DNA from 3 places in the Alishewanella maricola genome. Region 3 is predicted to be linked to each of the others. Evidence: predicted binding sites of a transcription regulator. Region 3 holds the regulator's gene; each other region holds the start of a gene.

Region 1 (10,491 bases), on a different contig from region 3:
TACTTAGGCAGTTTAACCATTTGTAACGTGGCGGGTTCATCACTGGTTCGTGAATCTGACTTAGCCTTTATGACCCGTGCTGGCGCAGAAATTGGTGTAGCCTCGACTAAGGCATTTACCACGCAGTTAGTGGGTTTAGCCATGTTGACCATGGCGGTAGGTAAATACAACGGCTTAAGCCTTGAAAAGCAGCGTGAATTAACTCATGCCCTGAAAAGTTTACCGGCCAAGTTAGAAGAAACCTTAGCGCTGGCGCCACAAATTGAAGCTTTAGCTGAAGAGTTTGCCGACAAGCACCATGCGTTATTCTTAGGCCGCGGTGATCAGTACCCCATTGCGATGGAAGGCGCATTAAAGCTAAAAGAAATCTCTTACATTCATGCTGAAGCTTATGCGGCGGGTGAGCTTAAGCACGGCCCACTGGCATTAATTGATGCCGATATGCCGATTATCGTGGTAGCGCCAAACAATGACTTGTTAGAAAAGCTAAAGTCGAACGTGGAAGAAGTGCGTGCCCGTGGCGGTATCTTGTATGTGTTCGCCGATGCCGATGCGCAGTTTAAGTCAGACGCCACGATGCGCGTAATTAACGTACCTCACACCCATGAATGGTTAGCGCCGGTAGTGTATACCCTGCCATTGCAGCTGCTGAGCTATTATGTGGCAATCATAAAGGGTACCGACGTAGATCAGCCAAGAAATTTAGCCAAAAGTGTAACAGTTGAATAAGCACTTGATTTTTTTGCTTTTTGTTTGTTGGGGCAAATTGTATTTGGTACGTAAAAAATAAATTGCTCTAAATTTGGTATCAATAAAATATTAGTTTATGCTCATTACTGAGGTCAGTAATGGGCATAAGCTATGAGAAGCTGGATTGGTTAAGAAAGCTTCGTTAATTGTCAGATCTGCTACTAACCTGCTGCGTCATAAGCCATCTTTATCCATGCAATAAGCTCCGCATCAACTTGCGTTGCATCTGTCAGCTTCACGCGAAATTTGCACATCTGCCCATCTGGTAGCTTTTCGAGACGCGGAGAAGCTGGAAGCTCTTTAATGTTTAGTCCAAGTTCCACTCGCGTTTTGGTTACAGGGCCTATCGTGGCAAACTGCTTCTTTCTGCGGTAGCTGACGTATTTTTGTTTTGGAGCAGACTCGAATGATCCAAAATTTTCCATTTGCGCAAGGAGCGATTCATGAATCTGGCGAAGAGCTGCTTTGGGGCCAACATAAAGAGCATCAATTGGACCGACGACAATGCTGTTATCTGTTTGAGTTAATGTTTTGGCTAAATGAGCAATGGTGTTTGCATCGCCATGTCCAACTCCAAGGTCGCTTTTTAACATATTGACGATTTCGCTGTGCTTGGTGAGGCCGCAATCCTGAGCAAGCGATTTAAGCTGATCTATCGTCTTCCCAGTACGCGTTTCAATATTCTTGATTTGTGTTTCTAAGGCTTTCTGAACGTCTGCCATGTCATCCTCCGATGTTGTGTATGCAGCTCTTACAGTTATGATGCAATCAATATTATTCAGAGAAAATTAATCCTATTGAACTTTAATTTACAGTTTAAACAAACTAGAAAACATATTCGGTTGTGAGATAAAGCCGGCTTTCGCATATATGTGATGGTTCAGCGAGGTGTTTCTGTTTCTCGCTTTTATCAGTCAGTATCCCATTCATGTAATTATCGATGTATGAGTTTAAAAGATATGACGAGTAAAAAAACGCTGTTAAGTGCTAATGCCTCGATGCCCGTTGTGGGTACCAGTAACTGTCGAGCCAGTGCGCTGTGTTAATAATACGTGGGGCCGCACCGAATAAAAGATTGCTGGCCTCCACAAAGGTTGGTGCCTCGAAAAAAAATTACAAATGACTGTACAATGTTAATGACCCAACCGCAATTAGCGTAAGGCCGCCAAAAATCTCAGCTCTGTGCCCTATAACCGAGCCTATTGCACGCCCTAGCATTATGCCAATAGTCACCATCAGTGTCGTCGCAAACCCAATCAAAGCTGCTGCTATCCAAATGTTGACGTTGATGAACGCAAGACTCACACCAACCACCATTGCGTCAATGCTTGTACTAAATGCCGTTAGGCAGATTCGAAATAAAGACTTTCCAGTTTCTTGTTCTTCATCATTTCCAGCCGGCTTTGTACCTTCATAAATCATATGCAGACCCAGAATCGTCAAGAGTGAAAAGGCAATCCAGTGATCCCAAGCTTCTACATATTCTGAGGCTGACTTTCCTATTAACCAGCCTACAAGCGGCGTGATTGCTTCGATAAAACCAAAGATGAGTCCGATTTTGAAAGCTTCTATCAATCGTGGTTTTTTAAGGGTTGCACCTTTACCAATCGCAGCAGCGAAAGCATCTGTGGACATAGCAAAGGCAAGTAAAATAAGCGGAATTGGGTTCATTTAGTTGGCTCCGGTCGGGCATATCAAGTCCACGATATATCCACACGCCCGACCTTGGGCATGGATATATCGATGGTCTCGCCAACCAAGAGGTATTCGCACCATGGCATGTGGCCAATTATGTTGATACGAATTCTTCCAAATTTCGAAAGCAGGCTACTCCCCAACGAGGGTTTATGTTAACAATTATCCTAAATAATGACAAATTTAGCGTGTTGGTGTGGAGCGGCATACTGAACTGGGTTAACAAACGAGGCGTGTGATGGTGAACTTCATTCTTGAAAAGAGAGTGTCTTGAACTGAGGGAAAGTAAATCTTTTTAGAAAGAGCCTGTTCTGAATTTTTGCCATTTGTGCAAAACAGCTAATAGTTGAAGTGAGTTAATTGTTGGTGCGTTCGCAGGATGAAAGTTTTTATGCGTAAAGATTGCATCAAGTGGTAAGTGCGTAGAAAACAGTGGTAGCTAAGTACCCTAAAAATTGTAGTGCACCAAAATAAGGCAATTTAGCGTCATTTGATAATTATAGCCTTTTTTCAGCAGTTTTTTAGCCAGAAACCTTTATTTCCGTTGTACTCCGTGCACTAAAAGTGAACTTTTGTTGCCACACATTTGTGCATCTTTTTACTGGTCTGTCTTGACGTAGAAATATTAATCAACTAAGTTGTGTAAGCGCTTACATTTTTGTGCCTGCAAATGTCATTAAAATGTAAGCGAAGCATATAATAAAATGGCAAAAATACAGGAAACACGGGAGAAAGGTATGAATCAAACACGTTTCAAGCTGTCGCGCATAGCGTTGAGTTTGTCACTGATTACAGGCGCCGGCATGATGGCGCCTGGTTTCGCGCAAGAAGCCGCTGCGGACGAAAACAGTGATATTGAAATAATTCAAGTTTCGGGCATTCGTGGCAGTTTAATTAAGTCGATGGATGTTAAACGCAGCTCTGTCGGCGTGGTTGATGCCATCTCTGCTGAAGATATTGGTAAATTTCCAGACACTAACCTTGCAGAATCCTTGCAACGGATCACGGGTGTGGCTATCGACCGTTCAAACGGTGAAGGAAGCCGCGTTACGGTGCGCGGTTTTGGCCCAGATTTTAACTTAGTGATGTTAAATGGCCGGCAAATGCCCGCTTCGTCACTGGAAGCGACCTCAGCCTCATCTTCTCGTTCGTATGATTTTGCAAACATCGCTTCTGAGGGTATTTCAGGAGTTGAAGTGTATAAAACGGGTCGTGCCACTATCGCTACCGGTGGTATGGGCTCAACCATTAACATTTTAACGACTAAACCATTGAATGCTCCCGGCGAGAAATCCAGCTTTGGTATCAAAGGTGTAATGGACCAGTCAACTGACGAAGGCGCCAGCATCACGCCAGAGCTATCAGGCTTATACAGCAATACTTTTAATGACGACAAATTTGGTGTCGCCATTAGCGGCTCATACCAGCAGCGTGATAGCGGCAACAAGCAAGCCAATAGCGGCGGCTGGCGAACTTACCCTGGAATTGTAACTGGCCCAGACTGTGACATGGGCAATGCAGACTGGGGTGGTTTATGTCCTGCCAGTCCTAATGCTATTGAAAATTTACCCTCGTCAGATTCTATCTATTCGGTTCCACAAAGCCTAGGATTTGCCTTTCATGAAGTAGAAAGAACTCGTACTAATGGCCAATTGGTTTTACAATATCAACCGATTGAAGCTGTAAGAACAACCTTAGATTTCACCTATTCAAAAAACGAAATATCCGATCGTTACAATGACGTTTCAGCCTGGTTTAACTTCGGCCCTTCTTCAGGTGTGTGGAGCGATGGCCCAGTAGCAGCACCCATTGTCTATTCTGAAGCTTTTGGTGCTCCTGGCGATTTAGCCATGGGTGGTGGGCAGTTCTCAACCGTAAACGAGAATAAGTCTTTAGGTTTCAATGTTAACTGGCAAGCAAGTGACAACTTAAAGTTAGAGTTGGACTATCATAGCTCGTCAGCTGATTCTAGCCCAAACAGCCCTTTTGGTAGCAACAACGTTATTGGTATGGCGACTTTCGTGCGTACTCTCACTACCGCACGTTTTGACACTGACTTACCTACTTTAGCCATTGGTTATCCCCCCGGTTTTACTGGTATTCGCGGTGAAGATATGCGAGTAACCGGTAGTTCATTTCGTAATAGCCAAATGCGCAGTGACATTGACCAACTGCAACTTCGCGGAAACTATACCTTTGACGATGGCATCTTAAACAGCATTGACTTTGGTGTAACAAGTTCAGAAACCAAAAACCGTTCAGCATTCTCTAACGTGCAACAAGATAACTGGGGTGGTTTAGGTGCCGCTGGCGATATCAATCCGTCAGTGTTCCAGCTTGATCAGTTGGGCGATAACTTCAGCGCAAGCACCAGCAGCGATATGCTGAAAGAGTTCTTCCGTTGGGACTTCAATACCATCCGCCAAATTGCCAATGATAAATATGGTGCCTTGGGTCAAGTGGGTGATTGCGGTACCTCGTTCTGTGCTTCGTCTAACATGACCACGGACCGCCGTACTACGGAAGAACAAAAAGCTGCTTATGTGCAGTTAAATTTCTCCGGTGAAATTGGTGAGCGTTTTTATGGCTTAACCGCGGGTGTGCGTTACGAGAAAACCGACGTTACATCAAACGCCTTAGTACCGGTCTACAGTGGTATTGCTTGGGCAGGTGATAACGAATTCAACTTGATCAGCACTGGTGAAAGTGACTTTACTGAGCTAACCGGTGATTACACTAACGTACTGCCCAATGTCGATTTCAACATTGAAGTGGTTGAAGATGTAATTTTCCGTACCTCGGTCAGTAAAACATTGGCTCGTCCAAGCTATGCCGATATCCAAGGTGGACAAACGCTGAATGCCTTAGTGCGGATTGACGGTGGTACCGGTGGACGTGGTAACCCAGATCTAGACCCGTTTGAATCAACCAACCTAGACTTGTCTTTAGAGTGGTATTACGACGAAGGCAGTTACATGGCCGTGGGTTACTTCAAGAAGAAGGCGAAGAACTTTATCGGTCGTACTACCGTTGAAGAGCAAACCTTTAATTTACCGCATCCGGCACAAGGCCCTCGTTATGCTGAAGCCGTTGCTGCCGTCGGCAATAATGCTACAGCGATTCGTAACTACATCAGAACCAATTACCCTGATACGGTTGACGCAAACGGCTTTATCTTAGGTGTACCTGGCGATACTGCTGCAACATTTGATATCACTATTCCGGTTAACCAAGATGATGCGAATTTAGACGGCTGGGAATTAGCCTTACAACATTTATTTGGCGAAACAGGCTTTGGTGTGATTGCCAACGCAACTTTTGTTGATGGTGACTTTGAATACGACAACTTCAGTCGTGGCGAGCAATTTGCGTTATTAGGTATGAGTGATACCTACAACGTCGTCGGTTTCTACGATAAAGACGGTTTCCAAGCGCGTTTGGCCTATAACTGGCGTGACAAGTTCCTTGCCTCCACAGTGAATACTTTAGGTTTGCAAAACCCTATTTACGTTGAAGCTTATGGTCAATGGGACGCCAGTGCCAGCTACGATTATACCGAGAACTTAACGTTCTTTATTGAAGCCATTAACTTAACTGACGAGTCAGTACGTTCTCATGAACGTAATACACTACAATTAGTGAATTATACTGAAACAGGTCGTCGTTTTGCCATTGGTGCGCGTTATTCGTTCTAAGATGTCGTTGTCCTGAAATAAGTAGCCATCGTAAGATGGCTACTTTTTACAAGAAGTAGTTATGATGCAAGCAAACGAGTCACTCGCAACAGATAATCCCGCAAACACTGAAAATAAAAAGCCTTTTTTTAAAAGGCAGGTGGATATTGTGGTTGTCGGTGGTGGTAGTGCGGGTTGGCTTACTGCCGCTATCTTAGCTGCAGATCATCAAACAGACCCACATGTCAATATCAGTTTGATCGAGTCTGCCTCTGTGCCCACCATTGGTGTTGGCGAGGGGACTTGGCCTTCAATGCGTGCGACATTAGCGCGTATTGGGATTTCTGAAACAGAATTTATTCTTAGCTGCGATGCCAGCTTTAAACAAGGCAGTGTGTTTCGCCAATGGCGTAGCTCATCACCACAAGATTGTTATTACCATCCTTTTACGCCACCAGTAGCTGCCAATGAGTTAGATATTGCTGACTTTTGGTTTGGTCATCATCAGCAAGTCGAGTTTGCTGCTGCTGTATCAAGCCAGCCTGCCGTGATTGCTGCGGGTTTAGCACCCAAACGCATCGCGACTCCAGAATATGCCTTTTTACAAAATTATGGCTATCACCTTAATGCAGCAAAGTTTGTTGCCTTACTAAGCCAGCATGCCAAACGGCTTGGGGTGAAGCATATTGTGGATGATGTTGTTGCCGTGCATAACCACATAGATGGTCGTGTTGCCGCCTTGCAAACGGCTGAGCATGGTGCTTTAACCGGTGATCTATTTGTGGACTGCTCGGGGTTACAGAGTTTACTTATCGGCCAGCATTATCAAACACCCCTGGTCAGTGTGCAAAACTGTTTGTTAAACGACAGTGCCTTGGCAGTGCAGGTGCCTTATGAGGATGAACGTACGCCAATTGCCTCTGCAACCTTGGCCACTGCCCAATCACAAGGTTGGGTATGGGATATCGGCTTACCGACCCGTCGCGGTGTCGGTTTTGTGCATCACAGTGGCCATACCGGCGAGGATCAGGCGGTCAGCACGCTTGCGCAGTACCTGCAATTATCAGAGCAGGCATTTACAGCCCGCTACCAGCCGAGGCTTATTCGGTTTACGCCGGGCTATCGCCAACAGTTTTGGCGGCACAATTGTGTGGCAGTTGGCATGGCGGCAGGCTTTATTGAGCCGCTGGAAGCGTCTGCCTTGGTGATGGTTGAGTTATCGGCCAAGTTTATTAGCGAGCAATTGCCACGCAGTTTGGCACAACAGGCCGTGATCGGTGAGCGCTTTAATCAAACCTTTAGCTATCGTTGGCAACAAATCGTCGAGTTTTTAAAGTTGCATTACGTGTTGTCGACACGTGATGATAGCGATTATTGGCTGGCCCAGCGTGCCGACAGCTCGATACCTTCGTCACTGCAAGAAAAGTTGATGATGTGGCAACAATTTGTGCCAAGTCGTTATGATTTACCCATGGCTGAAGAATTGTTTCCGGCTGCCAGTTACCAGTATATTTTGTATGGCATGCGACATTTACCTAGTAGTGAGCGGCCAATAAAGGCAAGCTTAGGATTACGTGCTAACCAAGCGTTTGCCGAAGTACAACAAAAAACACAACAACTCAGAGCGGGCTTGGTCAGTAATCGCGAATTATTAAACCAAATTAAAGCTCATGGCTTACAAAAGATTTAAAGGGGAGCCGATGGCTACTATCGAATTACTCAATAACGTTGACCATCTTGGTGTGAAAATCCTTACTGAGCGCAGCCTAGAGCTTGGCGATAACAAAATGTTTTGTTTGAGTTTTCCAGCTGAATTCCGCGCTGCCCAAGCCTATTACCCCGTCTTATTTTATAAAGACGGCCAAAGCGGCCAATTTATGCCGGTGTTACTGCTCGGTTTTCAATCGGGTGAAAACCTATTTTTGCAGCAGCAAGGATGGCAAGCGGGTTATGTGCCGCTAGATATCCTTCGTGAGCCTTTTACCATTGGCCTGCAACAGGGTGAGCGCGTGATCAATATCGATACCTCGCATCCGAGAGTCAATAGCGCTTCGGGTGAGCCGTTGTTTTTAGAGTTTGGTGGTCAAACGTCTTATTTGCAGCAAGTGGCGGCACAATTAGAGACTTTGCATCATGGCATTACCGACGCTAAGGTCTTTACGCAGCAACTATTGGCACTGGAGTTGATTGAGTCTTTTGTACTGGATGTTACGTTAAATAATGGTCAACAGCACAGTTTGCATGGTTTCTATACGATTAACGAGCCACGGTTAGCGCAACTGAGCGGCGAGCAATTGTTGCAGTTACAGCAGGCGGGTTATTTAGAGGCCATTTACATGATGCTAGCTTCGCAAGCACAGTTTGCGCGGTTGATTGGTTTTAAGAATCAGCTGTTGGCAAGCAACTAAGATGTGGCCTGCAGCGCAACCGGTAGCAAGCTTAACCGGCGTAACCGCGTATAGCATCAGCAGTGATGTACTGAATAGTTCGATACCGCTGCACTTGCCTGATTTTGCTGCGCACTGGCCTGCAGTTTGTGCGGCTAAGCAAGGCCAGCCTGCCATTAATGATTATTTGCTTAGCCACTATAGTGGTGAACCACTTACCGCTTATATCAGTGAGGCGGGTAGTGGTGGCCGAGTATTTTACAATACTAACTTTAGTGGTTTTAACTTTCAGCCGGTAAATGCCAAACTTGGGCAATTGTTAGCGGCATCACAGGATAAAGCGCACTGGTATGTTGGTGCTACTTTGGTACCGCGTTGGTTTCCGCAGTGGTTGCAACAACAACACGTGCCGGCGTTGGCGCAACAGGGCAAAGATCCGCTGGTTAGCTTATGGATTGGCAATCAAAGTCGTGTAGCAGCACACTCTGATCTTCCGCAAAATTTGGCGGTGGTAGTGGCTGGGCGTCGACGTTTCACCTTGTTTCCACCTGAACAATTAGCCAATTTGTACATTGGCCCGCTGGATGTTTCGCCTGCAGGCCGAGCGATTAGTTTGGTCGATTTTACCAACCCCGATCTGACACAATTTCCAAAATTCGCCGAAGCGATGAAACATGCGCAAGTGGTAGAACTTGGTCCTGGTGATGCGCTCATTATTCCCAGTATGTGGTGGCATCATGTAGAAGCGCTAAGCTCGCTCAATGTACTAATGAATTTTTGGTGGCGCGACTGCCCTAGTTATTTGCCCAGCCCACAGCTGGCATTGCAGCTGGCGATGCTGAGTATTAACACTTTACCGGCAGAGCAAAAGGCGGCATGGCGTGCACACTTTGAGCATTATGTGTTTGGTGAAGGAGAAATTGCGCATATTCCTGAACATTTACGTGGTTTGCAAGGTTCGTTAACTGAGCCTGTGGCACGGCAAGTGCGTGCTGAACTGTTAAATAAACTTAACCGATAACTCAATCTATAACAACGAGGTCCAAATGCAGTCGCAAGCAATTAAACGCGTGGTGATTGCCGGTGGTGGAACCGCTGGTTGGATGGCGGCTGCCGCTATCGCCAAGTTAATGGGTAAACATTTTGAAATTTGTTTAGTCGAGAGTGAAGATATTGGTACTGTGGGGGTGGGAGAAGCGACCATACCCCCGTTATTGACGCTGCATAAACTGCTAGGCATTAACGAAGCAGAGTTTATGGCGGCCACTCAAGCTACTTTTAAACTGGGTATTCAATTTGAAAACTGGCGCGATCAAGGCCAAGATTACATTCACTCATTTGGAACCACTGGCCAAGATTGCTGGGCGGCGGGCTTTCAGCATTTCTGGTTAAAAGGTCAGCAAATCGGCTTAGCCAGTGATTACGGTGATTATTGTCCGGAGTTATTGGCGTCAAAAGCGGCAAAGTTTGCGCATTTGCCGAATCGTTCCCTAAATTATGCTTTTCACTTCGATGCCGGTTTATATGCAAAGTTTTTACGGACTATGGCTGAGAAACATGGTGCAACGCGGATTGAAGGTAAAATTGCCAAGGTTGAAACCTGTGAGCAAAGCGGCAATATTACAGCGTTACAGATGACAAACGGTGAGCGCATTGCTGGCGATTTATTTATTGATTGTACGGGCTTTCGCGCACTGTTAATTGAGCAAACTTTACACACCGGCTTTGATGATTGGAGCCACTGGTTGCCTTGCGACTCAGCGATTGCGGTACAAACTCGCGCTACGCGTGAGCCGGTGCCTTATACACGTTCTATCGCTCACGGTGCTGGCTGGCAGTGGCAAATACCACTGCAACATCGTGTCGGTAATGGTTTAGTGTATTGCAGTAAGTATTACTCAGATGATGAGGCAAAAGCCTTGTTGCTGGCTAATGTCAGTGGTGAGTTACTGACCGAACCTCGACTGATCAAATTCAAAACCGGC
Region 2 (10,491 bases), on a different contig from region 3:
AACAGTTATCAGCAAGGCGCTTACGTGGTTAATGCCGCGCAGTCAACTTATCAGTTAATTCGCAATCTGCTAGATGACGACGTCAAAATGGCTGAAGCCTTTATTGCTCGCCAGCAAGACCGTCGCTCGAAAAACCTGCCTGATGAAATTTATGACGTGACCGCCTGGTCATTACCGTTGATGTATAACCTGGAAGTAAACCGTTGTAACCGCGCGGTAGACGTTGCCAACACAATCGTGGGCCCAGAGACCACCTTAGCCGGTAAAGTCACGAATACCGATGCCAGTTATGGCTTCATTGTACCTTGGGGCGATATGGCGGCTGCGCGCTTGTTAAGCCACGCACTGCAGCAAGGTTTAACGGTTAAAAGCAGTGACTTACCATTTACGCACAGCAATGGTGTACGTTATCCCGCTGGCAGTTTAATTTTAAGCCATGCCGATAACCCGCAGTTAGCTAGTAAAATTCAACAGCTTGCACAGAGCAGCGGCGCTAATGTTACCGGCATTAATAGTAGCTGGATTAAAGATGGGCCAAATTTTGGTTCAGGCAATGTGCAGAACATCCCTAATGCTAGAGTGGCCCTGTTATGGGATGAACCGGCGAACCCATTAAGTGCCGGTAGCGCGCGTTTTGTCTTAGAAAAAGGCATTGATTACCCGGTAACGGCTATTCGCCCGGCACAACTGTTACGTGCTGAACTGCGCCATTACGACGTACTGATCTTGCCAGCAAGCCAAGGCAATTATAATCAAGCTTTGGGAGCTCAAGCTCAACAAAAAATTCACGACTTTGTTAGTCGCGGCGGTGTGTTAGTGGCGCTGGGTAATGCAACCGATTGGTTGATCCAAGGTGATAAGCCGCTGTTGAATAGCAAGCGGGAATTTAAAGTCAGTGAGCAAAAGAAACCTGAAGCTGAAGCGCAAGTCGCCGGTATGCTACTAGAAAACCGTGAACTGTATCAGCAGCGCTTAGAAGCATTTCAAGCGCAGCCTGATAGCGTGTCTGGATTTTTAGCGCGAGCCGAAGTAGACCAAGATCATTGGCTAACCGCTGGGGTGCCAGCGAATGTGAACAGCATCTTTGTTGGCAATTATATCTATCAGCCACTAACGCTGGCACATGGTCGCAATGTACTGACTTTCGCATCACCAGAAAAGCTTGTTGCCGGGGGTTTTGTTTGGGAAGAAAATCGCCAGCAAATTGCGCATAAACCGTTGTTAATGGTGCAAGCGCAAGGTCGTGGCCAGGTTATTGCGTTTACACAAGAGCCTAATTTCCGTGCCTATGTCGACGGCATGCATCTGTTGTATATCAACGCGGTATTCCGCGGTGCGGCGCACGCCACTCCACTGCGTTAAGGCTTTACACGTTTCATGATTCGCTAAAAACGGCAGGCTGGAAAACCTGCCGCTTTTTTTGGCCCGCTACTCGGTGTATTGCTTTACCACGCGTGCTGCCAGTGCGGCATTTTCTAATTTCAAATTCACCTCTTGTTTTAAGATGATCTGCCCCTGCACGTTTGAATCGGCACTGATGGTTAAGGTTGCCGGTTTATGCTTATCATTACCAAACCAGCTAAACCAACTTTTGCGGGCAGTGCGCTCGGCATAAACCAGATCGCCCTGTACTACTGAGCCTGCCAGTAAACTAACATTACCGTTTAACGTCGTTAGATTTCCAGCGATTTGGCTGCCTTCAATTTTCAAGGTGCCATTCACCGTACTAACATCGCCCGCTACGGTACTGCCGTTGATCACCATGTCGCCATTCACCGTACTCAGTTCGCCCATCACCTTGCTACCTGAGGCCAGTTTAATACTGCCATTTACTGTTGAGGTATCTCCGGTAACCTGCGCTCGCTCTGCCAAAGTAATACTGCCATTTACCGTAGATGCCGATTGTACCTGACTATCCTCCGCTAAATTGATGCTGCCATTAACGGTGCTAACCTCGCCCGCTACGCTGCCGGCGGCCACTTTAATACTGCCATTCACTTTGGAAATATCTTCCGCATTTTGCGTGGCAGTTTCTGCCGCCTCCGCGGAAAAAGGCATAACACCGCCAACATAACAGGCAGCTAAAGTAAGGCTAACAGCCAGGGTTAAGGTGCTCAGTTTCATAAATAGTGCTCACAAGTAATTACGTTATATGGAACATTGCAAAAATACAGCCAACTTAATAAGTCTATAAATAACAGCATGTTAAAAAATCGCACTGAAACTAAGTTAGTCGTTTTCACTAAAAAATAGTCGAGAAATTTACGTTCAGCGAATTAATTCGCTCTTTTTTGGCGCATCAGCTGAGGCAAAATGTCACCTTGCGGTGAAACACTTTTTTTTGCAAAAAGAAAGTGTCGCGATAAAAAATTAAAGTAATAGTATCCTCTAACTTAGTTTTCCATTTCAAACTAATGAATACGCTACACCGTCAGAAAAATTTACACATTAAATTGATGTTTAAAATATTACTCAATAAAAACAATGACATGAAATTTGGCGCGAAAAATGCTTAAAAACTTGCAATTTTTACTTAATGGAATAAATTATGAGACTAATCAAATATTTAATTGCAGCTATAGCTATATCAGGATCTACTGCTAGCAACGCAGCAATAATCACAGTACAAGGATCTAATGTTTTAAATAATGGTGTAACTATGTCAGTTACTGAAGCAAGGTCTGCTTGGGAAGCTCTATTATTTTCGCATACATTAGACACTATTATCGGCGCAACTGGCACAGGTGCAAACGGTATTACAACCACTGCAGGTAATGTGTATAAAAACATAGGTAACGGAAGTAGTATTAGCATTTCAAACTCTAGCGCTCTTGGCAGCGGACCAGCGATAGGCGGGTCGAGAAATGGCGCATCAAGAATTAGTTTTGATGTCTTTTTCACAAGCCCTGTAAATGCAGTAGCTTTTGATGTTTATGATAATGATGGTGGTGGTATGCAGTTAATATTAACTGATGCTAACACTGGTTTAGAAACCCTCTTCGATTTCAACTCTACATTAGGGTCCGGCCATAGTGAATTCTTTGGCGTGGTTTTTGACCCAACAACTTTTGTTTCTTCCTTAAGAGTCGGCGGAACAGATCCTGGTGGTGTCACTACTTGGGATAACTTTTCATTTGGTATCGGCCAACAAGCTGTTGATTCCTGTACTTTGAACCCTAACCAACCACAATGTACTAACGTTAGTGTTTCTGAACCTGTATCACTAGCATTATTTGGCTTCGGACTAGCAGGTTTAGCTCTAAGACGCAGAATCAAAAAGTAAAACATTCATATTACTGGTGCATTTTGCTTAAAACGCACCAGTAATTATTAATAGTTAACCAATTTTTAGGTATTCTCACAACTACTGTGCAGATATGTCATACGGATATATTAATATTAAACGTCATAGTTCCGAATTCAGTACACTATCTCTTTAAAATTTTTTTATGGAAACTTATTTAATCGCTTGCCCCTATTAAACGACACCGCTGTATCAAGCCAAATCAATATAAAATCTAAGCCATTTTTTGCAATAATCTAACATCATTAAATGAATGTAAAAAATATTACTAACACTATTAGAATCAGAGTGTAGCAACTTCACGCTCACACTTAAATTGAATGTACAAACGCACTGCAATACAGATTAAAACGGCTTTTAATTGATATTTTGCAATGGCGCCTGCCAGCCTTGCGCTACTTTAGCCGCACATACCGGATTACCTTCAGCAACCAGTGACTCGGCAAAAAACCATTCTTTAAATACTTGCCACTCATCATTGATGGGGCTTTGGCACTTACCATTCGCCTGCTCAGCAAATACTGCATCACTACATTGCGGCGTGTTATCCAATTTGCCGTGATAAGCATACGCATAGACGACCTGACAATGGCTACTGACGTAGGTACGAAACACCACTAACCAACCTTGCTGATAACGCACCACACTAAAACTGGGAATATTGTGTTTTACCGCAGTCGCAATAATCTCAGGGGCTTGCACGTCCTTTAACAGCGTTAACTCACCGTTTTGGCGCTGGCGAATTTGAATAGTCTCGCCCCGCCGCCAGGCGAAGCCATCATACTCGGTTTCATCTGCCGCCTGAGTTAGCGCAGTTAACCCCGTAACATCGCGCTTCACCTCTTGGCGGATAGTGCGCTCCACTTGCGCCGCTTCAGAAAGGGTTTGCATTTTATCGCAGGCCACAAGTAGCCCTAACATGAATATAACTAACGTCGTTTTACGCACATTGTTCACCTTAATTTAATCCCACAGACATTATTGGCATAGCTGCCCTGTTTTTAACCATTAAACCATAATGGCGACTATTTATCAGGCTGTGCGGGCCAGAAGAAAGCAAACGGGCATAAAGCCAGTTTCCGCAGATATAAAGGGGTTATGAGTGAATATGGACGCTAAGTATCTAGCGGTTAATCTCTAATCTCAAACACTTACCATAAAAAATACGTTCACTTTCACCTTATTAAGTCAGCGCCATGCTAGGCTTACCTAAAACAAATCATCATCGCGCCTTAGAAGTAGCGCTTTGCTAACTCTTGCAGCGCCAAGCAGCAAATCAAATAGAGGTCAGTCATGAAATTCGCCATTTTTTCTACCATCGTTATTGCACTACTCTCTGCTTGTACCTCACCTGTATTCGATGCCGGACGCAGCGAAACCGTGTTACCGCTTAGCAGAGCGTGGATCGATGGCCGAGTCGTCGAGTACATCACAACTGACATCTCTGACTTGGCAATGGCTCAAATGATGGGAGCAAACCATGTACCTAAACTTGCCTCAGCAATCAACATGCCCAGAGGCTCTTCTATTGTAGAACGCGTGTACAAATTTCCTAACGAAGAACAAATCAGCGTTTTTCAGTCTGCACCGGATCCGGTTGGTGCCGAGAACAAAGACCGCAGTTACAGCCCACTTTGGCGAGTCGTAATGGTTAGATGGTCCACGCAAGCAACCCCGCGCGAACTAAAGTCTGAAGAAGACGTACTGGCTGCAGAGGAGAATAAAGAAGTCGTGCTAGAGATGACAAATATTGTGGTGAACTGCCCCGTGACACGCAGCGAAAATGGCCAAGCGCTTCGGGGGGTGCGCTAAGCATGTTTCGTCTTTGTTACAAACACTGAGTGGCATTCGTTTGTAACGTACATAGCACTTCTAACTCTCGGTAACTCTCGGGGTTCAAATACCCAGCTCTCAGAGTTTTACGTTTTCACCTTTGGCGAGATACTTTCTTTTGCATCGCCAAAAGAAAGTATCCAAAGAAAATACCCCACTTCCGCTCGAAAGCCCAACTGCTCATGCGTCGTCCAAGGCGAAAACGTAACTCGCGCGGCGCTACCGTCGCCGCACTCAAACACCCGTTTTCTTAAACCTTGGTCAACGATGAACAGTCGGCTCGCTGCAAAGGGGGATAAATACTGCGAGGGTGTCATTTTTTGTCAGCTTGGTGCCAAAACTAGCCGTTTGGACCGTTCAATATTTGTCCACCACACACTATTTATTTTAACGCTTAACGTCTTATTACAAATGACACTTAGATATAAACCGTAAGCAATGATGGCTAACACCATCGTCAGAAATTTTTACACTAGCGAGAGTGAATAAAAGTTAATACTACATAATTACCTGTTATTTAAATTAATTATTTTATGGCGCAGTTATTGCTAATTTTTGATTGCATAAAAAATAATAACCAATAAAGAGGTTGCTTTATGAACAGTAAAACTAAGCTTGGCTCGTTGTTGAATTCAATTTTTTTGTTATTCCCCATGCTTTTTTTTGTATCTACAGTAAAAGCTGACATTATTCGTTTTAATTTTGATACAGAATCCTTTTTTAATCGAACGGCTGTATCAAATGGTTTCACGCACAACTCAGATGGCTCAGGCAATGCATTTGGTAGTACTGGCTTGAATGGTTCGGTGACTGGCTCAATTGATATTAATCGCTCAGCCACTGGTGAAAGCACTATCAGTAATTATTTGTTACAAGTTATTATGCCCCACGGTATTGCGCCAGGATTTAACTTTCCTCAGTGGACTATCCAATATTCATCTTCAACGCTAATGCAGCCCGGCGCTGGTGCAACAGCGCTTTTATACAGCAATGGTTACATGTTCATTCAACAAGAATTTATGTTTGACCCGTTCTATGGTCCTGCCACCCCGCAAAATACGTGGTACAACCCCTTAGTAAGGCAAGAGTATTTGTTTCGCGTAGATCTTATGATGAGTGGTGTTCCTGGAGCTGGCCCTAACGGTGGCTTAGGATTAGCAGTCGACAGAGTTGATGTGCGTTGCGCCGTGCCAGGCGATGCCCGCTTAACGTGCAATGGGTTTGGTTCAGTAGGTGAGTCAAACTACTCTGACTGGGATTCGACGGAAGGGCTAGCCTCTTCTTTTGAAATCTTACCTTCTAATCCACAAGACCCGGCCGCTCCTGTGCCAGCTCCCTCGACCTTATCAATGATGTTGCTGGCTTTTGCTGGTTTGTTGGTATCGCGTCGTCGAACGCTTAGTCGCTGATCCCAAACGCTTCATTCGCCAGGATGTATGTAGGGCAAGTTAAGATAAAAGTAAACTTTGGCTGGAGATGTCTTTTGCAGGGATGAAAAAGAGGAGCGTGAAGGGAGGGATTTACCGCGAGCTCCAGCCGAAGCTTTACGCAGCGGTTAACCTTTTCGCCATGGGCGAGAGACTTTTTTTCGTCGCCAAAAGAAAGTATCTAAAGAAAATGCGGCTCAATTTCGCTCGAAAGCCCGACTGTACCTGCGATGTCCAAGGCGAAAACATCACTTGCGCAGTGCTACCGTCGCTGCACTCAACCACCCGTTTTCTTAAAACCTTGGCCAACGATGATCAGTCGGCTCGCTGCAAAGGAGGAGATTTTTCGTAGCGGTATGTACTTGGCTGAACAACCGATGTGTGCCAAAAGCGGACTTAATATAAAGCATCTACGGATAGTGATTCATCACAAAAAAATGTATACATGTAACCTAAATGTTGTACTGAGTCATAGCGACAATCTGGTGTAAAAAGCATCAAGGCGTTATAGCCTGTTGATAGTAATGAATCTGAATGATCCTGGTTTTTATTCTTGAGGATGGCGAACTTGAGATAATTACTAAGGAAATTATCGAGCACGGACATATAGCAATACAAGCGCGATAAAAATTCTTAAGCAAGAGCTGTTGTAATGAAGGCGAATGTCCGGGTAACGTCATAAGTGAAACTTATATAATGTGCCTTACTTGTGGGCAGCACTAGCAATCAGCTGCAACGTCCCCATTTACGCTGCGCATGACAACATGATACAGGGACTAGGGCAATATTTTGTCTGACGCAGGCATAGCAACGCCTTATACATTGGGCTTTTGCCTTAACTACAAAGCCGCCCGTGCTGCGGGCTTTGTGTGAAAATTTGATCTTACTGGTTAATATAAGGATGTTTATGAAAAATGTATTTTTTAGACCTTGGGTCGGAAGTGAGTATGGGTTAGATGGTTCTGTTTTTAATCAAAAAATTTTAGTTTTAGGTGATTCCCACTACACAGATGAATCTGAAATTATGAATTGGGTTGAAGATCTTGAACAATCATGTGATTTCACTACAGGTGTTATGAATGATTATTTAAACCCAGAGTTAGGTGGGAATTGGAAGTCAACCTTTACAAAGTTCATGAATAGCCTAGTACTAAAAAGTGTTCACAGTGAACGTAGCCCCATCGAATTATGGAATTCCGTAGCATTCTATAACTATTTACAAATTCCAGCAGGGACAACTAGTCGTCTTACTCAGCATTTTAATTATTCAAAAGAAAAAGATAGGAATGCACTACTAGAAGTTATCGAGGAGCTAAATCCTGACATAATAATCAGTTGGGGTAATAAAGTCTGGGATGCATTACCTGAAAACTTTGGATATGGACATTATGTCGCTAGTGAAGATTTTAGTAATTTTTACTATAAATATCCTTACAAAAATAGAGAACTAAAACTTCTTGGCGTTACTCACCCATCGACCTCTTATAAATCATCTTATTGGGCAGATGTATTCTCTAAAGTAGGTGTAAATATTTAGTTTTCACATTGATGAAGAGGGCACTTGGCATATTCTGGAAAATAAGTGCCTAGAATCTTATTGTGAGGCCAAACTTTCTGTCAGCCATGTTGATGAAGGTGATATTGTATTTTTCTTACACAAGTGGTGTGGTAGCCGCAGCTAAAGTAAAAGGTAAAGCATGTAATTCAACGTTGTTAAATCTAAATGGAGCAGAAGGTCAACCCTTGCTCCATAAGATTAAATAAATTAAGGCTCAATATGAATGATGGTAAATTTTTAAAGAATATCTTTACTATTGGCGACTCATCAGCCTCAAATGCGGAGGTTTTTGTTAGAAATTGGGGGGTTGGCTGGGTTGAGCATAACCGACTGTCAGATCAGCTAAGCTCCTTAAATCTAGATGATATTTTCAGTCTTTTGGTCGTTGACTCAGATGTGTCATCGTTAAGTTTAACTAAATCCGTTTCAGGTCAATTTAAAAATCCGGATGGTTTTGAAGTTATTATTCTGGCTGAGACCCCGCTAAAGTCTGAACAACTTGAGATTATAGCGGAAATCGATAAAGGTCTCTCAAATTCGAATGTTAAGGTTGTTTGTCAGGACTCATTAAGCAATATTCTTGAATGTTATGCTCATATCCTATGCGGTTTTTCGTATACCAGCCTCGACTTTAATGACATTCATGAATGGCTACATGCAGGAACAACTTTTCTTTCTGCCGGAGTATATATAGACGAAGCTGTTAAAAACGAATTGCCATACATGTTGTATTTGCAGCTTACTGATCTTCAAGCTCAATATAAAAAATTAGAACTGAAAGTTGCTGCTATTAATGTCGTTTTTTTAGGTGAATATATTTCTCAAGACTTATTTTCGGCATCATTGGCCATGATATCGGGCAGTTTTTCTCATGACTTAAACCTCACTGTACACAGCAATATTCATGACACACATCAAAATGGGAAGGTGGGTTTCAAAATATTTGCATCTTTGAAAAAGAAAGAATCTGTCACCATCGATAAAAATGAGATACCAGTTTTCCTTTTGAGGTAATGACCGCTATTCGCTCAAAGCGGCAACAAAAGTACTTAACTGATATTACTCTTCAACATCTATACTCTCAACGCTCTTTATGTTGCATGCCATAGAAAAAATAGGCTTAACCAGCAAGTTGTGGCAAGCTACATGAATAATAAGGAGAAGTGTATGCGTAAAGCCATGTTCATTTTCGCCGCCATGCTCTTAGTGGCTTGCGATAACAATATGACGCAACCACCCGCACCTAGCCGAGACTATACGCCAGCAGAGCAGCAAACGTTAGCCGCGGGTAGTGCACGGGCACGCACCTGTGCAGCGTGTCATGGGCCGCGAGGTATCTCTCGCAATGCCATGTACCCACATCTTGCGGGGCGCTCGGCTAACGAGCTGAGTGCGGCACTAACGGCTTATCGTGATGGTGAGCGAAAGCATGCCATTATGAGCCCGCAAGCACGCGGTCTTACTGATGATGACATTACCCTACTAAGCAAATATTTCGCGTTACTGCCTGCGGCTGCCACAGCAACCACGGCAGAATAAGGCTTAATCGGCCGTAAACAGCGCCAGCAAGTCTTCGGCTTGGCCTTGCCATACTTGGCCTTTGCCACCACCCAGTAACTGATCCGATAAGCCCTGCTTATACTGCTGTAATTTTTGTACTTTTTCTTCAACGGTATTACGGGCAATCAGCTTGTATACAAACACCACTTTGTCTTGACCAATGCGATGCGCCCGATCGGTCGCTTGGTTTTCAGCAGCGGGGTTCCACCATGGATCGTAATGAATCACCGTATCGGCGGCGGTTAAATTCAACCCTGTGCCACCGGCTTTTAGGCTGATTAAAAATACTTCCGTTTCACCGTTTTGGAAGGCATCAATTTGTTGTTGTCGTTGTTTGGTTTGCCCCGTTAATTTACTGTAGCTAATGCCCATGTATTGCAGTTCTTGCTCGATTAAATGCAGCATGCTGGCAAATTGACTAAACAGTAGCACCCGCCGCCCTTCTTCAATCATTTCGGGCAGGTTTTCTCTTAACCAGCTGAGCTTGGCGTTGTGCTTCACTAATTGCGCTTGTTCAATGGGTACTAAACGCGCATCACAACAGGCTTGGCGCAGTTTTAGTAACGCATCTAAGAACTCAATTTGGCTGGCCGCCACACCTTTGCGCAAAAACAGCTCTCGTACCTTGGTTTCCATAATTAAGCGAATGCTTTCGTACAGATTACGTTGATCGGCTTCTAACTCAAGTAACTGCAAAATCTCGTTTTTTTCAGGCAGCTCAGTGGCCACTTGGCTTTTACTGCGGCGCAGCATAAAGGGCGCGATTTTTTGTTTTAACACCTGAGCACGTTCGGTATCCGCATGCTTTT
Region 3 (10,491 bases):
TTGATGGCAGCAGCTCATGAGAAAGTTTTTTGTGCTCATCGTCATGTTACTCGTGATAGTCGCGGGCTACCTGTGGTTGAATCCCAGCGTTGAGCAAGTGGATCTGCAAGTGGATCGAGAATTTCAACCGGATTACATTGCTGAAAATGTTACCTTGCGCATCTACGACAATGAGGGCTATATTGCCGATCACGTGCAGGCGCTGAAATTAGAGCATTTTGAACAGCTCGGCTTTACGCAGTTTGATCAACCGCGCTATACCCTGTTTAATAAAGCACATCAGCCTGCTTGGGAAATCAGTAGCTTACAAGGTGTCTGGTTTCCTGAAGATAAGATTATTTTGGAAAACCAAGTGGTTTTGCAAAACAAACAAACCCTAGGTTTAGTAGAACGCGTTGAAACGGCCTCATTACAACTGATGTTGCCTGAAAAAAGTATTCATACGCATGAAATCGTTCAGATCACCGGCGCCGGTTTTTTCATTAAAGGGCAAGGTATGCATGTCGATTTAACAAAAGAAACCATGCAATTGCAAAAGCATTTAGAGACGGTATATTTCAATGAAAATTAATAGCTTAATGATTGTTTTGGCCTTTTTTTCTGCCGTTAGTTTGGCCGCCGAACCGGATCATAAACAGCCCATCTCGGTCGATGCAGATAAAACCTTAGCCTCATTAATTGACAGCATTGCCAGTTATGCCGATAACGTTGTCGTACGTCAGGGGTCCATGTTGATCAAAGCAGACAAACTTGAAGTCGACGCCAGTGCTGGTAAAGGTAAAGAGGTGTTTATTACAACAGGCTCACCGGCGACCTATTCACAAACACTGCAAGGTGATCGTCCTGTAACCGCTCAAGCGAATGAGATCCGATTTGACCGTGCCAGCCGAATTTTAACGTTATCGGGTAATGCCGAAGTGATGCAAAGCGGTAGCTTAGTACGCGGTGCCGTGATCCGTTACAACATTGAATTACAACAATTAAGTGCTGAAGGTGAGCAAAATCGTCGCGTTACCACGATTTTCACCCCAGAAAACAAGGACAATCCATGAAGTTAGTGGTCTCGCACCTCGCCAAAAGCTATAAAAGCCGGCAGGTAGTGAAAGATGTCAGCTTAGAGGTCAATGCAGGGCAAATCGTCGGTTTATTGGGCCCTAACGGTGCAGGTAAAACGACAACCTTTTACATGATTGTTGGCTTAGTTCCCTCGGATAAAGGCACCATTACCCTCAACGAGCAAGATATTACTTTTGCTCCGATCCACCAACGTGCCCGCGCCGGCATTGGTTATTTACCGCAAGAAAGCTCGATTTTTCGTAAATTGACTGTGCATGAAAACTTATTGGCCATTTTGCAAACCCGCAAAGATTTAAGCACGCAACGCCGCGCTGAAATTGCCGATGATTTATTAGAAGAATTTCATATCGGCCATATCCGCAACAGTTTAGGGATGGCGTTATCTGGTGGCGAGCGTCGTCGGGTTGAGATCGCGCGAGCATTAGCCGCTGATCCCGCTTTTATTTTATTAGACGAACCGTTCGCTGGCGTTGACCCGATTTCAGTACTTGATATCAAAAAAATCATTCAACACCTCGCCCAACGTGGCATTGGTGTTCTCATTACTGACCATAATGTGCGTGAAACGTTAGATGTTTGTGAAATCGCTTATATTGTCAGTCATGGCGAACTGATTGCAGCCGGTTCTCCGCAAGATGTTCTAGCAAATCAGCAGGTGCGTGATGTATACCTAGGTGAGCAATTCAGGCTATAGTAAAGAAGATAGAACGCAACTGCGCATTCAGGAGAGAATTACAGGTACATGAAGCCCTCTTTGCAACTCCGCCTAGGACAACAGCTTACCATGACGCCACAACTGCAACAGGCGATACGCCTATTACAGTTGTCCACCATTGAGCTACAGCAAGAAATACAGGAAGCGTTAGACGCGAACCCGTTACTCGAAGGCGATGATGATTTCGAACGTCAGCCAGATGAGGTTGATCACAGTCTTGGCAATATCAATCGCGATACCCTTGACGATCCACGCAACAAAAACTCAGAGCAAAAAGACGCAGCCGATCGCGATACCAGCGATGATCTGAATCAACAAAACATCCAAGAAGATTTACCGCTAGATAATAACTGGGATGATTTAGTCAGTGCCGCCCCTGTTAGCAGTGGCAACATGCCTGATGACGATATGGTGTATCAGGGTGAAACCAGCGATACCCTGCAAGATTATTTACGTTGGCAAATGCAACTCACGCCCTTTTCTGAAATCGACCGGGCTATTGCTGAGATCATTATTGAAGCCATCGATGACAATGGTTTTTTAAGTATCAGCTGCGAAGAGATACTCGACTCACTGCAATCTAACGAGGTCGAGGCCGACGAAGTTGAAGCCGTGATTAAACGCATTCAATTATTTGATCCGGTCGGGGTTGGCGCGCGCTCGGTGCAAGAGTGTTTACTGGTGCAGTTACGGCAGTTTGAGCCAACTACCCCCTATTTAAATGATGCAAAACTCATTATTAGCAACTATACCGAATTTTTAGCGAATAGAGACTTTCGTTCTTTGATGCGCGTGACTAAACTCAAAGAAGAAGAGTTAAAGGAAGTCATGCAGTTGATCCACAGTTTAAATCCACGGCCTGGTGCTGATGTGATTAAACAAGAGCAGCAATATGTTATTCCTGATGTCACGGTGACAAAAGTAAAAGGTCGCTGGCAAGTCGAATTAAACGCTGACGCTATGCCCAAAATACGAATCAATCAGCAATATGCGGCGATGAGCAAAACCGCTAAAAATACCGCTGATACGCAATTTATTCGTTCGCACTTGCAAGAAGCTAAATGGTTTTTAAAGAGCTTAGAAAGCCGAAACGATACTTTACTCAAAGTAGCCAATTGCATTGTGCAGCAACAACAAGCCTTTTTTGAGCATGGTGAAGAAGCCATGAAACCGATGGTATTGAATGATGTTGCAGAAATGGTCGGTATGCATGAGTCGACTATCTCACGCGTCACCACTCATAAATATATGCATACACCACGTGGAATTTTTGAACTTAAGTTCTTTTTCTCCAGTCATGTTAGTACAGAGAGTGGTGGTGAATGTTCTTCCACTGCCATTCGTGCTTTTATTAAAAAATTGGTGGCGGCAGAAAATCCGGCAAAACCGCTAAGTGACAGTAAAATGGCGGAGATTTTGTTAGAACAAGGGATAAACGTGGCTAGGCGAACTATCGCTAAATACCGCGAATCGTTGTTTATTCCGCCGTCAAATCAACGAAAGACCCTGCTGTAAGTGTCTTAACTAAAAGGAAGAGTCTATGCAAATCAATTTAACAGGCCGTCACGTCGAAATTACCGAAGCCTTAAAAGATTATGTCGAGAATAAATTTGCTAAGCTAGAGCGTCATTTCGAGAACATTAATAATGTACATGTCATCTTAAACGTGGAAAAATTACAACAGATTGCCGAAGCTAAAATCCATCTCACCGGTGGCGAAGTGTTTGCGGTGTCTGAGAACGAAAACATGTATGCTGCGATTGACCAGTTAATAGACAAACTCGATCGGCAGGTCATTAAACACAAAGAAAAACTGTCACGACACTAAGACATTATTATGAATTTAAACGCAATGTTAGCGGAGAACTGCACGAAAAGTGCAGTTCTATTTAACAGTAAAAAACGTATCCTCGAATATATCGCCGAACTGGCTCACCAGCAGCTTCCCGAACTATCTGAATACACCATTCTTGAAGCCTTAATGACCCGTGAAAAACTCGGTTCAACCGGCATCGGTGGCGGTATCGCCATTCCTCACGGCAAACTTGACTGCGTAACTCAACCGATTTTGGTGTTTGTGGTCAGTAAAGACCCTATCGCGTTTGATGCGATAGATAACCAAGCCGTCGATATTTTTTGCGCTATTTTAATACCCACTGAGCAATGCCAAACGCACCTAAGTACGTTATCCGGTATTGCCAAATTGTTGAGTCAGAAAGACTTAACCAAAAAAATCCGCCATGTCGAGTCAGATGAACAACTGTATCAGCTACTACTCGACTATAGCCAAAAAACAGGTGAGTCATGAAACTACTCGTCGTCAGTGGTCGCTCAGGCTCTGGCAAATCGGTTGCTCTGAGAGTCATGGAAGATCTCGGCTATTACTGCGTCGATAATCTCCCGGTTAATCTATTACCGACCCTAGCTACTGCAGTAATGGGCCAATACGAACGCGTTGCCGTGAGTATTGATGTACGTAACCTACCCAGTGATCCCGATGAGTTATCAGACATTTTGTCATATCTGCCGCGCAAGCTGGAACTGACGATTTTATATTTGGATGCGGATCACACCACGCTAATTAAACGCTTTAGCGAAACGCGTCGCTTACATCCGTTATCCCATCAAGCGATGTCGCTCGATGAAGCCATTTCACGTGAACAACAGTTATTAGATCCTATCTCTAGCCGCGCCGATTTATATATCGATACCACTGAGCTGAATGTGCATCAACTGGCCGAGCAATTACGTGAGCGGATCTTAGGCCAAAAGACCGGCCGTTTAGTGATACTCTTTGAGTCCTTTGGTTTTAAATATGGTATTCCAAAGGATGCCGATTTTGTGTTCGATGCGCGGTTTTTACCCAACCCACATTGGGAGCCGGATCTGAAACCGCTCACAGGTTTAGATCAACCAGTTAAAGATTACCTCGCCTCACAAGACGTGGTTGCAAAATATACGTGGCAGATCAATACCTTTATCGCCAGCTGGTTACCTCATCTCGAACGTAACAATCGCAGCTACTTAACGATAGCGATTGGTTGCACCGGTGGCCAGCATCGTTCAGTGTATATCGCACAAAGCCTAGCCGAAACCTACCGCAGCCAACGCGAAGATGTACAAATTCGCCATCGGGAATTAGTCAGACATCATGGCCGATAAGTTAGCTGCAACAGTCACGATTATTAATGCCCTAGGCCTACACGCACGTGCCGCCACCAAGCTAGTGCAGTTAAGCCAGCAATTTGATGCCAAAGTAGAATTAGTGCAAGAAGATGGTAAAACAGCAGATGCCGGCAGCGTACTGGCCCTGCTGATGATGGCCAGTAGTAAAGGTAAAACCCTTACAGTGACCACCGAAGGCCCTGACGCTGCTGAAGCATTAGACGCGATTACTTTATTAATTAATACCGGTTTTGGGGAATAGCGTAAAGCTTGTGCTTTACGCTATTGTTAGGTTTTTTAGGGTAAATTCGACTTAATATGCGAGCGGCTGCTGTTTTGTAATTGCCCTCGCTTGAGTTCTTGCTCACCTGTAGTCCGCGCAATCGCCTCAGTCTGATGATGCAGGGCAGCTTTAATGAGCATATGTGCACTGATTGGCGCGGTGATCAATAAGAAGATAGTAATCAACAATTCATGCACGCTGATCTCACCGGGTGCCGCACTAAAAAATAGCATCGAACCTAACAAAATACCGCCCATACCCAAGGTGGTCGCCTTTGTTGGCCCATGTAAGCGCATAAAAAAATCGGGCATCCGCGTTAAACCAATCGAACCAATTAACACAAAGCTGCCTCCGAGTAATAAAAAGAAGGCAATTACCCATTCCATCCAATTTTGCATAGTCTCTCCTATTCGATGATATCGCCACGTAATAAAAACTTACACACGGCCACCGTGCTGACAAAACCTAACATGGCAATTAATAACGCGGCTTCAAAATACAATGAGGTGCCCATCAGCAGGCCATATAAGATGATCAGGGCAATGCTATTGATATACATGGTATCGAGCGCTAGGATGCGATCTGGCAAGCTTGGGCCACGTACTAAACGCCATAGGTTAAGTATCAAAGCCAAACTGATCATACCAAAGACTAAAAAGATAACATTCTCTAACATTGAAAGATCTCCTTTAGCGGGGCTTCATAGCGCGATTTGATTGAAGCAATCAGCTCTGCTTCATCTTCCAAATTCAGTACATGAATTAACAACCAACGCTGTTTTACTTCTTCACCTTCTGCCAGCATTTCTTTAGTCGGGTAAATGTCCGCGCTTACCGTGCCTGGGGTCATTGACACGGTACTGGCCAAAATGGTGATGGGCAGTTCATGCTGTAAATCCAGCGGCACACGCACAAAAGCGGGTTTTAACCGTTTTGTCGGCCCTAAAATTAATATCGCGACCTGCGCATTTGCAGTAACAATATCCATCAAAACCATAAGAATATAACGTAGCGCCAAAATGGGGCGTTCAATCAACGGCTGAGGATCTCGGAACTTGGCACTGATCCAAGGGATTAATAACGCCAACACGAAACCAAAAAACAGATGCACTGGCGCGACACTTTGATTGAGAAGTAACCATACTAAAAACAACAACACGCTGCGATACGGTGTTGGCAACCAGCTGTAACGAGGTTGTAATCTCATTGAGCACCTCCAGACACGCTAGATTCAAGTAAAATCGTGGAAATCGTTTGTGACACGTCTTCAAGCTGCACCGCTGCCGCCACACTTAACTCGGTGAAAGGCCCGGCAAACACCACCAACATGGGGCTAGCTAACAGCAACAATGACACGGCAAAAACCTGCAGCGGTAAGGCTTTATCCCCACCCGACTCTGAACCGGTAACGCGCCAAAACAAAATACTGCCAGCTCGTGATAAGCCAATTAACACCATCAGGCTACTCAGCAGCACCACTGACCATAACAGGACTTGCTGTAATGGCGTAACAGCCGATTGCAGGATCATCAGCTTTCCGATAAAGCCCGATAACGGCGGTAAGCCCGCTACCGTTACCGCAGCAGCAAAGAACAGGCTACCCAGCAATACCGGTTGAGCTACACGGCGCCCAGACACTAAGCGATCACCGGCTTTACCACGTTGATTAGCAATCATGTCGGCCAATAAAAATAAGGCACCGGTCACTAAGGTGGAATGTACGGTATAATAAAGCACGGCAGCGTTGGCAGCGGTGTTTTGCATTGCCACTAAACACACTAAAGTACCCACTGATACGATAACCAAATTGGCCACCACCTTGCGAAAATCCAAGCTTCCCATCACCCCTATGGCTCCCAGCACAATGGTTGCTAAGCCAAAGGGCCATAACCAATTCATACCTAAACCCGCTAAAGGCCCAGCAGACTCACCAAAAATCGTGGTGTACACGCGAAGCAAAGCATAGACGCCGATCTTTGTCATCACCGCAAATAATGCGGCTACTGGAGGAGACGCTGCAGCGTAGGTGTCAGGTAACCAAAATTGTAATGGCAAAACGGCAGCTTTAAGCGAGAAAACGATCAACAGCAATAAGCCACCGGCTTTGACTAACAACACATCTTCAGGTGGTAAGGTTGAGACTTTTAAGGCCATGTCGGCAATATTAAGGGTACCTAAAGCACCGTATAAAATAGCCAGCGAAAACAAGAACACCGCCGAACCGGCCAGGTTCAATACCACATAATGCACAGCCGCTTTAGTTTTGTTTTTACCACCCGCGTGGATTAACAAGCCATAAGAGGCAATCAGCAACACTTCGAAAAACACGAACAAGTTAAACAAGTCGCCGGTTAAAAAAGCGCCATTAATTCCCATAATTTGGAAGTGAAACAGCGGATGAAAAAACGAACCGCGCACATCCTCTCCTGCCGCACCATAACAAATCGCCGCCAGAGCTAAAAAGGTGGTTAAACAAACCATCACCACACTAAGGGTATCGGCAACAAGAATAATACCAAAGGGCGGCTGCCAATCGCCTACAGCATAAAAGGTTAAACCGTTTTGTTGCGTTTCCCACAACAAGCAGCAAGCAATAATCAATTGTAATGCCGTAGCAACAATACTCACTAAACGCCGCCGATTAGGCACATAGTGCACCGGGGGTAGCATAATGATAATGGCGGTTAAGATGGGTAATAAAATGGGAGCAATAATCAAATGGCTCATGCGCCGTTCTCCTTACGACGACCGTCACTATCAGGCAATTTACCATCGACATGGTCATTACCCAGATCTGAGCGCGCGCGAATGGCTAAAATAACTAAGAACGCCGTCATAGCGAAACCAATGACAATAGCGGTAAGCACCAAGGCTTGAGGGAGCGGATCAGCATAATTTTCAGACATCCCCAATACCGCAGCACCTTGTAAGTTAAGCCGACCGGATGAAAATAAAAATAAGTTCACGGCATAAGACAACATGGTTAACCCCATGGCTACCGGAAAGGTTCGGCCGCGTAACATGAGAAAGACGCCACAGGCAGTCAGAAAACCAATACAACAAGCTAACAAGGTTTCCACTAGATCGTCTCCTTATGCACCGGACGGTGCAAGGTCGTCATTTTACCTAAACTCGATAAAATCAGCAGTGTCGCGCCGACCACGGTTAGGTATACCCCTAAATCAAATGCAATTGCACTGGCCAGTTCTAACTCACCTAGGATAGGCAGATGGAAATAATCAAACCATGATGTTAAGAACGGTCGACCAAAAGCAAAGCTTGCCACACCCGTAACAAGGGCGATCAATAAGCCGATTGCTATAACACGTTGATATTCAATATCCATCCGTGATTTTACCCAATCCACACCGTGAGCAATGTATTGTAGGATCAATGCCACGGAGGTAATTAAGCCTGCAATAAAGCCCCCACCGGGTAAGTTATGACCACGGAAGAAAATATACACCGACACCATTAATGCCAATGGCAGCAAACTTTGTGACACTGTCGCTAATAACAACGGATGGCGCTCGCGACTCCAAGGCCGTCCATCACCATCACTACTGGGTTTAAATAATGGAATACGTGTTAACAATTTGAAGATACCCAAGGCAGCAATACCCAATACGGCAATTTCACCGAAGGTATCAAAACCACGGAAATCCACTAAGATCACGTTAACCACGTTGGTACCGCCACCACCGGTTTTGGCATTCGCTAAGAAGAAATCAGAAATAGAGGTAAAGGGCCGCGTCATCACCGCATAAGCCCAACTGCCAATCACAATACCCACTAGACTCGCCAAGCTGATATCACGGATCACTCGAGAGGGTTCAGACTGACTCGGTGTTTTATGCGGCAAGAAAAATAAGGCTAACATCAACAAAATTACTGTAACAACTTCAACCGACAGCTGTGTTAGCGCGAGATCGGGTGCGGAGAAACGGGTAAAAGCAATCGATACCATCAGCCCCACGACCGAAATCATCAACAGCGCCACCACGCGTTTACGATGCCAAATCACTGTGGCCAAAGCACTGATCAGCAGTAATGCGGCACCCGTGGCGTTTACCGCATCAATCGGTAACTCTTCACGACCACCGGAAAGTACCGACACATCCAACAATGGCAGGCCAGCCAGTATGACTACTGCTGACAATAAAAACACCATGTAACGCTGTAAAGAGCCATTATCGAGCCATTCATAAAAATACCGGCAATAACGATTAACGGTTTTAATGGCCAATTCAAAACTGTTCAATGCATCTAAACCTGGCAAGCTATTTTGAAAATCAAATAAGCGTTTCCGATAACTGTAGATCAGTAAACCACCGCTAATCGCTACCACACTCATAAACAATGGCAAATTGACACCGTGCCACAGCGCTAGGCTATAGGCAGGCACTTCTCCGCCTAACACTGCGCCCGCTGCAGATTGCAATAAGGCCCCCACTGCCCAAACCGGAAACAGGCCAATAACAATACACAGCACTACTAAAATTTCGACCGGCAAACGCATAAGATGCGGCGGTTCATGCGGTGTTTTTGTTAAGCCCCGTGGCTCACCATTGAAAAATACATCGTGAATTAGTCTTAACGAGTAGGCAACAGAGAATACCGCAGCAATCGTTGCTAACAATGGAATAAGCCAAGACAGTGCCCCGAGTAAATGCTGATCCAGTGTTTCGGCTAAGAACATTTCCTTAGATAAGAAACCATTCAGTAACGGAATACCGGCCATCGACGCAGCCGCTATCATCACTAAAGTACCGGTAATCGGCATGTAGGCCCACAAACCATTAAGTTTTCGCATATCACGCGAGCCGGTTTCATGGTCAATAATGCCCGCCGCCATAAACAAAGAGGCTTTGAAGGTAGCATGGTTAATGATATGAAAAATCGCGACCACCGCCGCTAATTCTGTTCCCATCCCCAATAGTAGGGTGATTAAGCCTAAATGGCTGATGGTGGAATAAGCTAATAAGCCTTTTAAATCATGTTTAAATAACGCCAAATACGCGCCAACTAACAAGGTGGCTAAACCAGTTAAACTGACCAGGATAATCCACAAGTCAGAACCGGCCAACGCCGGATAAAACCGCGCCATTAAGAAAATACCGGCTTTTACCATAGTGGCAGAGTGTAAGTAGGCACTCACTGGCGTAGGAGCTGCCATGGCATTGGGTAACCAGAAATGAAATGGGAATTGCGCTGATTTGGTAAAACAGCCCAATAGAAACAACACTAATAAA

The links. The regulator sigma-54, encoded in region 3, starts transcription at its own class of promoters, with help from an activator protein. The targets are predictions, from matches to a motif close to GTTGGCACGNNNNTNGNNT.
Region 1: a site for sigma-54 is predicted at 2,489-2,507, ahead of JAO78_RS06930 (manganese efflux pump MntP). Genes of this name have one in related genera too.
Region 2: a site for sigma-54 is predicted at 2,161-2,179, ahead of JAO78_RS05945 (DUF4097 family beta strand repeat-containing protein). Genes of this name have one in related genera too.

The regions. Positions count from the first base shown of each region.
Region 1 is NZ_JAEINI020000003.1:322,399-332,889, reverse strand. Features, by position in the region: gene glmS (glutamine--fructose-6-phosphate transaminase (isomerizing)) at 1-729, shown strand, start outside; gene JAO78_RS06935 (DUF4287 domain-containing protein) at 912-1,472, opposite strand; gene JAO78_RS06930 (manganese efflux pump MntP) at 1,864-2,421, opposite strand; yybP-ykoY riboswitch at 2,429-2,598, opposite strand; gene JAO78_RS06925 (TonB-dependent receptor) at 3,183-6,140, shown strand; gene JAO78_RS06920 (tryptophan halogenase family protein) at 6,202-7,809, shown strand; gene JAO78_RS06915 (SapC family protein) at 7,820-8,527, shown strand; gene JAO78_RS06910 (cupin-like domain-containing protein) at 8,529-9,527, shown strand; gene JAO78_RS06905 (tryptophan halogenase family protein) at 9,553-10,491, shown strand, end outside.
Region 2 is NZ_JAEINI020000003.1:78,970-89,460, forward strand. Features, by position in the region: gene JAO78_RS05940 (M14 family zinc carboxypeptidase) at 1-1,362, shown strand, start outside; gene JAO78_RS05945 (DUF4097 family beta strand repeat-containing protein) at 1,429-2,124, opposite strand; gene JAO78_RS05950 (PEP-CTERM sorting domain-containing protein) at 2,549-3,283, shown strand; gene JAO78_RS05955 (hypothetical protein) at 3,662-4,252, opposite strand; gene JAO78_RS05960 (DUF7482 domain-containing protein) at 4,598-5,116, shown strand; gene JAO78_RS05965 (hypothetical protein) at 5,224-5,454, opposite strand; gene JAO78_RS05970 (PEP-CTERM sorting domain-containing protein) at 5,734-6,546, shown strand; gene JAO78_RS05975 (hypothetical protein) at 7,472-8,101, shown strand; gene JAO78_RS05980 (hypothetical protein) at 8,342-9,136, shown strand; gene JAO78_RS05985 (c-type cytochrome) at 9,290-9,661, shown strand; gene JAO78_RS05990 (DEAD/DEAH box helicase) at 9,665-10,491, opposite strand, start outside.
Region 3 is NZ_JAEINI020000001.1:54,809-65,299, reverse strand. Features, by position in the region: gene kdsC (3-deoxy-manno-octulosonate-8-phosphatase KdsC) at 1-20, shown strand, start outside; gene lptC (LPS export ABC transporter periplasmic protein LptC) at 17-571, shown strand; gene lptA (lipopolysaccharide transport periplasmic protein LptA) at 561-1,052, shown strand; gene lptB (LPS export ABC transporter ATP-binding protein) at 1,049-1,771, shown strand; gene JAO78_RS00310 (RNA polymerase factor sigma-54) at 1,820-3,307, shown strand; gene hpf (ribosome hibernation promoting factor) at 3,333-3,620, shown strand; gene ptsN (PTS IIA-like nitrogen regulatory protein PtsN) at 3,627-4,100, shown strand; gene rapZ (RNase adapter RapZ) at 4,097-4,954, shown strand; gene JAO78_RS00290 (HPr family phosphocarrier protein) at 4,944-5,219, shown strand; gene JAO78_RS00285 (Na+/H+ antiporter subunit G) at 5,255-5,638, opposite strand; gene JAO78_RS00280 (K+/H+ antiporter subunit F) at 5,647-5,916, opposite strand; gene JAO78_RS00275 (Na+/H+ antiporter subunit E) at 5,910-6,446, opposite strand; gene JAO78_RS00270 (monovalent cation/H+ antiporter subunit D) at 6,443-7,966, opposite strand; gene JAO78_RS00265 (Na+/H+ antiporter subunit C) at 7,963-8,319, opposite strand; gene JAO78_RS00260 (monovalent cation/H+ antiporter subunit A) at 8,319-10,491, opposite strand, start outside.